2 linked regions of the Desulforapulum autotrophicum HRM2 genome follow. Each later gene encodes a partner of the first gene's protein in a complex. Links are inferred from orthologs where the notes say so. Each region holds a gene or a part of one and is shown in the gene's direction. Other genes may lie near its edges.

The links. The genes of interacting proteins can lie anywhere in the genome.
Region 2: the proteins of mnmE (region 1) and mnmG are in contact, whole or in part, in a solved structure (PDB 9HIP), measured with the Escherichia coli proteins. The link is inferred for Desulforapulum autotrophicum HRM2 from one-to-one orthologs.

What each region holds. Positions count from the first base shown.
Region 1 is NC_012108.1:743,226-747,941, reverse strand. Bases 196-3,195 are described here. They hold mnmE (tRNA uridine-5-carboxymethylaminomethyl(34) synthesis GTPase MnmE), read left to right. Parts: upstream 196-996; coding sequence 997-2,394; downstream 2,395-3,195. Other genes in these bases: HRM2_RS03215 (hypothetical protein), read left to right, coding at 3,055-3,195; HRM2_RS03220 (YkgJ family cysteine cluster protein), read left to right, coding at 2,406-3,062; jag (RNA-binding cell elongation regulator Jag/EloR), read left to right, coding at 196-1,000. Also shown: more of jag, read left to right, coding at 1-195; more of HRM2_RS03215, read left to right, coding at 3,196-3,411; HRM2_RS03210 (50S ribosomal protein L11 methyltransferase), read left to right, coding at 3,395-4,240; HRM2_RS03205 (YqaA family protein), read left to right, coding at 4,228-4,671. UniProt on the Escherichia coli protein: Exhibits a very high intrinsic GTPase hydrolysis rate. Involved in the addition of a carboxymethylaminomethyl (cmnm) group at the wobble position (U34) of certain tRNAs, forming tRNA-cmnm(5)s(2)U34.
Region 2 is NC_012108.1:3,642,006-3,644,954, forward strand. It holds mnmG (tRNA uridine-5-carboxymethylaminomethyl(34) synthesis enzyme MnmG), read left to right. Parts: upstream 1-507; coding sequence 508-2,391; downstream 2,392-2,949. Other genes in the region: HRM2_RS15870 (TIGR01212 family radical SAM protein), read right to left, coding at 1-390; HRM2_RS15880 (DnaJ C-terminal domain-containing protein), read left to right, coding at 2,468-2,949. UniProt on the Escherichia coli protein: NAD-binding protein involved in the addition of a carboxymethylaminomethyl (cmnm) group at the wobble position (U34) of certain tRNAs, forming tRNA-cmnm(5)s(2)U34.

The sequences.
Region 1 (4,716 bases):
CAAAATTCGCGTTTCCCTGCCCGACAAAAAGGGTGGGTCAACCGGGGTTGGCTGGGATTCTTTTGAGGGTGATGACCTCGAGGGGGTGATGTCCATTGTGGATGAAGCCTTTGCTGAGACACCAGCAGCACCGGCTGAAAAACCAGCCGAAAAGCCCCAGCAGCCCCCCCGGAAAAAGCCTCAGAAAAGCCGGTCCGTGAAAGCCGCCCCACCGGAAGAGGAAAAAGGTGTGCAGTCTCTGCCTGAAGAATCCGATGCCGTTGAAGCCGCACCCCCTGCAGAAGAAAAGGTTCAGCCGCCAAAAAAAGAAAAAGCCCGACCCCAGAAAGCCAGGAAACCCCGGGCTCCCAAACCTGCCACGGAAGATCTCCCAAAGATAAACACCGAGACGGAAACGGATGAACCTGAAACGGAAGACAACGATTTTAACGAAGATTTTGACGAAGAAATCGACGACCGGGATGAAGGATATCCCCCCAAATACAAGGATGAAATCCCGGTTGACGTATCAGAAGCGTCCACTGCCCTTGGCGTTGAGACCCTCCAGCGGATGGTTGATCTCATCACCACGGACTCAACGGTTGTTGCCACCACCGACCAGGACCGACTGCTCTTGAGGGTTGAAGGCGGCAATTCCGGTGTTCTCATAGGCAGAAGGGGCCAGACCCTTGAGGCAATGCAGTTTCTTACGGACAAAATCATCAACCGCAAGAGCGAATCCAGGGTGAGACTCAAGGTCGACATTGAGGGGTACATGGAGACCCGCAAAGCCAACCTCCAGAGCCTTGCCCACAAAATGGCGGACAAGGCAAAGAAAACAGGCAAACCCGCGACCATTAACCAGATGACAGCCCAGGACCGGCGTATTGTTCACATTGCCCTCAAGGACGACACCCGGGTCAGAACCCAGAGCATGGGTGACGGCTACTACAGACGGCTGGTAATCTTCCCGAAAAAAGGGACCTTTAAGAAACGGCGGCCCCCCAGAAAACAACCATGAAACCGGATACCATAGCCGCCATTGCGACCCCGCCGGGAAGGGGCGGGATCGGAATCATCCGGATATCGGGTCCGAAAGCTCTGGGCCTTGTGCCCCGGTTTTTCGGAACAACCCCCGTGGGTCCGTCACCTGATCTCACCCTGGTCTCCCACACCATGGTTCACGGCTATATTTTTGACATCAAAACCGGCTATGTCATTGACGAGGTGCTCCTGGTCACCATGGAGGCACCCAGGTCCTACACAGCCGAAGATGTTGTCGAAATCCAGTCCCATGCCGGTCACCTTGCCATGGCCACCATTCTTGACCAGGTCGTGTCAGCCGGCGCCAGGATTGCCGAACCCGGTGAGTTTACAAAACGGGCTTTTTTAAACGGCCGCATTGACCTTACCCAGGCCGAGGCCGTGGCTGACATCATTAATGCCAGGACCGCCGGCGCCCTTAAAATTGCCGCAGCCCAGGGAACGGGGGAATTAAAGGATGCCATCCATGGAGCAAGGGAAATCCTCATCGAACTTCTCGCCCTTCTGGAAGCAGCCATTGACTTTCCCGATGAAACCCAGGATCTGGTTCCCAGTGACCAGGGAATCGTCCGGGTAAAACAGGTGTTGACCGCCTGTGAAAAGTTCATTCAAACCTACGAAGAGGCCCACTTTCTAAGGGACGGCATTAAGCTTGCCATCTGCGGACCGCCCAACGTGGGAAAATCGAGCCTGATGAACCGACTCCTTCAAAAAGAGCGGTCCATTGTCACTGAACTTCCCGGAACCACCCGGGATCTCATTGAAGAGACCCTCAACATCAATGGCATCACCTTTCTTGTCTCGGACACGGCAGGTATGCACCAGACCGATGATCTGGTGGAAAGAATCGGCATTGAACGGGCCAAAAAACACATTGCCGCTTCAGACCTGATCCTGTTCATGAAGGGCGCAGACAAGGAAATTTCCGAAAGCGAGCTTCAGTCCATTGTTCCCAAGGATAAAAAGGTGATCCTGGTCATCAACAAGATCGATCTAATTGAGGGAAAAACAGCAGGCAGTGCAGGGGTTGAAAAAAGCCTTCCCCCTACCCTTGCCCAACTTCCCCAGGTGAGGATTTCCGCCCTTAAGAACACGGGAATTGATCATCTTCGCAAAACCATCACCAGACTCTCCATGGAAAACATTGGAGAGGCCTCGTCGGTGGTGCCCAACCTGAGACACAGAACGGCCCTTAAACGGGCCATCAAGAGCTTGAAAACCGCAGAAGCAGGCTTTTTGAACGGCCAGAATGAAGAAACCCTCGCCCTTGACATCAGAAGGGCCGCCGATCTCCTGGGTGAGATCACCGGCAACACCGCGGGCATCGACATCCTTGACACCATCTTCAGCAACTTCTGCATAGGAAAATAGAGGAAAAAGACATGGCTATTGATTTTAAAGAGCATTTTGAACGATATGAAGAACTGGTCGCAACCGTTGACAAAATTTTTGCACAGGTAAAAGAACAATTTCCCAAGGAGGTTTTCTGCAGGGAGCGTTGCAGCGACTGCTGCTACGCCATGTTTGACCTGTCGATCATCGAGGCTATATACATAAACCACAAATTCAGGGAAAAGTTCAAGGGTACCGAAAAGAGCGCCCTGATCGATGAGGCGGCAAAGACCGACCGAGCCATTGTAAAGATCAAAAGGGATGCCTACAAGGAGTTCAAGAGTGGAAAAAACGAGGTGGACATCCTTGGCAAAATATCCATGGAGAGAGTTCGCTGTCCCCTTCTGGGTGCCAACAACATGTGCATCCTCTACGAGTCAAGGCCCATCACCTGCAGGCTTTACGGCATTCCCACCTCAAGCGCCGGCATGAGCCATATCTGCGGCAGAACCAACTTCAAGGAAGGGGAAAAATATCCCACCGTAAACATGGACGCTCTCTATTCAAAACTCCAGCTCATTTCAGCTGAAATGACCCGGGCCATCAAATCCGAAAACATCAAAATGTGTGAAATGCTTGTTCCGGTTTCCATGGCCCTGATCACGGATTTTGATGAAGAATACCTTGGGGTGAAAAAAAATGGATAACTTCACCCCTGAAGAGATAGAGGCAAGAAAAAAATTCATCTATGACACCATGGGCAAGCGAGGCAAGCGGCAGATCGACAAAATCGGCTATGAAAACTGGGACCCCACCCAGACCCCCAAGGACCCCATCGAGATCCGCAGGGACGGCACCAAACGGACCTCCCAGCAGCTCATCCAGGAGTTCCTCCAGCAGGCAAGCCACGACGATTATTCCAACTCCTTTGCCCAGGGTGCCTTTGAGATGTGCCTTGGCATCATCAACAAGGAGGACAAGATCCGGGGCATGTACGAGTTTGCCCAGTGGTACACGGAACTGCTGAAAAAAGAGGGCCATGACCCGGTCTTTTGACTCCTGTAATGACCCCTGTGTCATGCAAAGGGCAAAACAGATAGCAACCGAGTCGGAATTCAGAATTACCCCCAGGGATTTTACCCGCCGCCTTTCCACGGATACGGGCATCACCCCTGGGCAGGCAAAAAAGGTTCTCAAACATCTGGTTTCCACCAACGAACTGACCTACTCCTACAACTTTGGAGCCACCCATGTGGAACCCTCGTTTGCAAAGCCAGTAAAGGTCACTGCCCACTTTGTCCTGAGCCCATGGGAAACTGAAAATCACTCGCCCCCAGACCAAGACACCCTGGTGGAGATCGTTATTGCACCCGGCATCTCGTTTGGGTCGGGCAGTCACCCCACAACCAGACTCTGCCTTGAAGCCATTGACCATGCGCTTTTGAGTTCCCCCAATGCCAGCCCTTCCGGCAGGGCGGCAGATGTGGGCACAGGATCAGGGGTCCTTGCCCTTGCCCTGGTAAAGGCAGGATGCCATTCCTGTCTTGCCCTTGATACGGATTTAAACTGTGTGTCTGAAGCCCTTAACAACGTGACCCTGAACCACCTTGATGACAAAATAACGGTAACCCCCGAACTTCTTAATGGTTCCCATGGCAACTTCAGCATCATTGCTGCCAACCTGAGATTTCCCACCCTGAAAGATCTTGCCGGCCTTTTTCTCACCATCACTGACCCCCATGCCCTCCTGATCCTATCGGGCGTCAGAGCCACGGAGCTTGACGATCTCATCCACCACTACGGTGACCAGGGCTTCACTGCCACCTGGACCAACAGCGAAAAAAACTGGTCGGCCGCTGTCTTTAAAAAGACATGGAAGCCCTGACCCAATATGGCCTTGCAGGGCTTTTTATTGCTTCATTCCTTGCGGCAACAATTTTACCCATGGGTTCTGAAGTGGTGCTGGTGGTGCTCATTGCCGGCGGTCAGGATCCAATCCTTTCTCTGATCGTTGCCACCACGGGCAATGTGCTGGGCGCTGTTGTGAACTACCTCATGGGTTTTTGGGGTGGCAGGTTTTCCATGGAAAAAATTTTCCACACCTCGGAACAAGCCTTTGAAAGGGCAACCCGCCGGTTTAAACGCTACGGCCCCGCCACCCTGCTCTTTTCCTGGGTGCCTGTGATCGGCGATCCCCTGACCGTTGTTGCAGGGGCACTCAAGATCAATTTCACACTGTTCCTTGTCATTGTGACCACTGGAAAAGCCCTTCGCTATCTTGCCATTGCCGTCGCCCTGGCTAGCCCATTCAAATAGGCGTTGACTTAAAAGAATACGAGGATAGTTTCTCCTTGCAAAGTA
Region 2 (2,949 bases), 2.9 Mb from region 1 along the record:
CTTTTCCGGATCAACACAGTCGGGCCGAGTCCCAATGGCCATACCCACCATACCCGGCACACTGAGCGCCTGGTCGTACATTTTCTTCATGTTGGCGCAGCTGGTATAGGTATTGGTATAGGACTGAAAATAAACCAAAAAAAGGCTGGCCTTGTAGCGCCGGATCATGGCTTTTCTGCCATTTTCGATCTGCTGGCTAATGGATAATCCCTGGCTGAAAAGCCCGGAACCAGAACCTTTGGCGTTACAGTAGATGCACCCCCCCCTGGCAATGGTGCCGTCCCGATTGGGACAACCCAGCCCCGTATCAACGGTAATTTTTTGAACCCTTTGTCCGAAAAGCGACCTAAGGTAGGTGTTGTAGTCTGAATAGCGTCGTTTAATCATCATATTTAACGTTCCCATAAATGCCAAAGCCTTGTGTAGAGCCCCTGCAACAGTTCCAGTAAAGGGAAAGAACAGATCTTGTCTTGACCCGGACTCAAACCGGATATATAGTACATTTCCATGAAATTTTACACTAAAAATTATGACGTCATTGTTGTTGGCGCAGGGCATGCCGGCTGTGAAGCAGCCATAGCTGCTGCCAATATGGGGTGCCGAACCCTGCTTGCGGCCATTGATCTTGACAAGATAGCTGCCATGCCGTGCAGTCCCTCCATCGGGGGCATGGCCAAGGGACAACTTGTTAAGGAAATCGATGCCCTGGGCGGAAAAATGGCCAAAGTTTCAGACGCTTCAGCCATCCAGTACAGAACACTCAACACCCGAAAAGGTCCGGCCGTACACTCCACTCGTACCCAGAACGATAAACGACTCTACCAGGCAACGATGAAAAAAATCGTTGAAACGACCTTGAACCTGGACTTCAAACAGATGATGGTTGACCAGCTTGTCATTGAGAACCATCGGGTCATCGGCATCAGGGAAGAGACCGGGTTCGGTTATCATGGGTCTGCCGTGGTTCTTGCCACAGGCACCTTTCTCAAGGGGATGGTCCATATTGGGACCACAAAAATCCATGCAGGAAGGGCCGGGGAGTTCTCATCCATCGGGCTTGCCGCGTCCCTTGAACGAGAAGGGTTTCTTCTTGAACGGATGAAGACGGGCACTCCCCCGAGGCTTGCCCTGTCAACCATTGATTTCTCAGAATTCAGCCGCCAGGATTCCGATCCTGACCCCACACCCTTTTCATTTTCCACTACAACGGTCAAAGGGGGTATGCTGCCAAGCTTCATAGGCCACACCAACACCCACACCCATGACCTTGTGCGCCAGAACCTCAAACACTCAGCCCTCTACGGCGGCAGCATCATTGGAAAATCTGCCCGGTACTGCCCCTCGTTTGAAGATAAGATCGTCAAGTTTCCCGACCGGGACCAGCACCAGATCATTCTTGAGCATGAAGGGACAGACTCCCAGGAAATTTACGCATCCGGCCTTGGGAACAGTCTTCCTGTCGAAATTCAGCTTGAAGTGGTACGTTCGGTCAAGGGACTTGAACAGGCTGAGATCATGCGGCCTGCCTATGCCATTGAGTACGACTATATCAATCCCCAGGAGCTAAACCCCACCCTTGAAACCAAACGAATCAACGGCCTTTTTTTCGCAGGCCAGATCAACGGCACTTCAGGCTATGAAGAGGCTGCGGCCCAGGGATTGTGGGCGGGAATAAATGCCGCCTGCATGGTAAAGGAACAGGAACCCTTTCTGCTGGACCGCTCAGAGGCGTATATGGGAGTAATGATCGACGACCTTGTCACCAGGGGAACCAAAGAGCCCTATCGAATGTTCACCTCAAGGGCGGAATACAGGCTCCTCTTAAGGGAGGACAATGCCGACCTGAGGCTTGCTGAGAAAGGACATGAACTGGGACTTGTCGATGGACAAGCCCTTGCTGCTGCCCGGGAAATCAGCCGTGGTACTAAAAAAGAGATGGCAAGAATACAGAGCCATGTTGTCAAACCCACCCCGGAAACAAACGCCTGGCTCAACCGTGCAGGGTCCACGCCCATTACAACTGGCCTTAAACTTGACCAACTTCTCAAGCGAGCCGGCATCGATTACTCGGCCGTTGATGTATTTGCGCCCTCCCCTTCGACCATACCGTCAAGAATAAAAAAGCAGGTGGAGATAGAAACAAAGTACGAAGGATATATTGCACGCCAGCTCAACGAGATTAAAAAATTCAAAGATATGGAAAGAATTAAAATTCCCAAGGACATTGAATTTAAAGCCATCCACGGGCTTTCCAACGAGCTCAGGGAAAAACTTACCAGCGTAAAACCCCTCTCCCTTGGCCAGGCATCTCGCATAGACGGCATGACTCCTGCGGCCCTTTCGGTAATTTTGATTGCCATAACGGCCCTTGGCCGAAGATCTTCAACTTGACTTTGATGGTATCCTAATTATTTTTTAAACCATCAATGATTTAGGATAGCCATTTAAAAGAAGGAACACCACGATAATGCCAGAAACCGACTACTACAAAATTCTAGGGGTCAGCAAAACAGCCACGGAAGCTGAAATCAAAAAAGCCTACAGAAAACTTGCCCTTAAATACCACCCGGACAAGGCCAATGGGAACAAGGATTTTGAAGCAAAATTCAATGAAATCAGCGAGGCATACGCCGTATTAAGTGACAAGGACAAGCGCAACCAGTACGATACCTATGGGTCTGCAGATTTTCAGCAACGCTACTCCCAGGAGGATATCTTCAGAAACTTTGACATTGGTGATATTCTCAAGGAATTCGGCTTTGGCGGCGGCCATCGCAGGTTCAGCGGAGGCTTTTCCACGGGCGGCGGTAACCCCTTTGGCCAGGGCATGGGCGGCCAGCAAAGGGCCAGACAGATAAAGGGAAGAGACCTTGAATATGAACTTGCCCTTAACCTTGAAGAGATCATCAACGGCACGAGCAAGACCATCAGCATCAACCGCGGCACCAC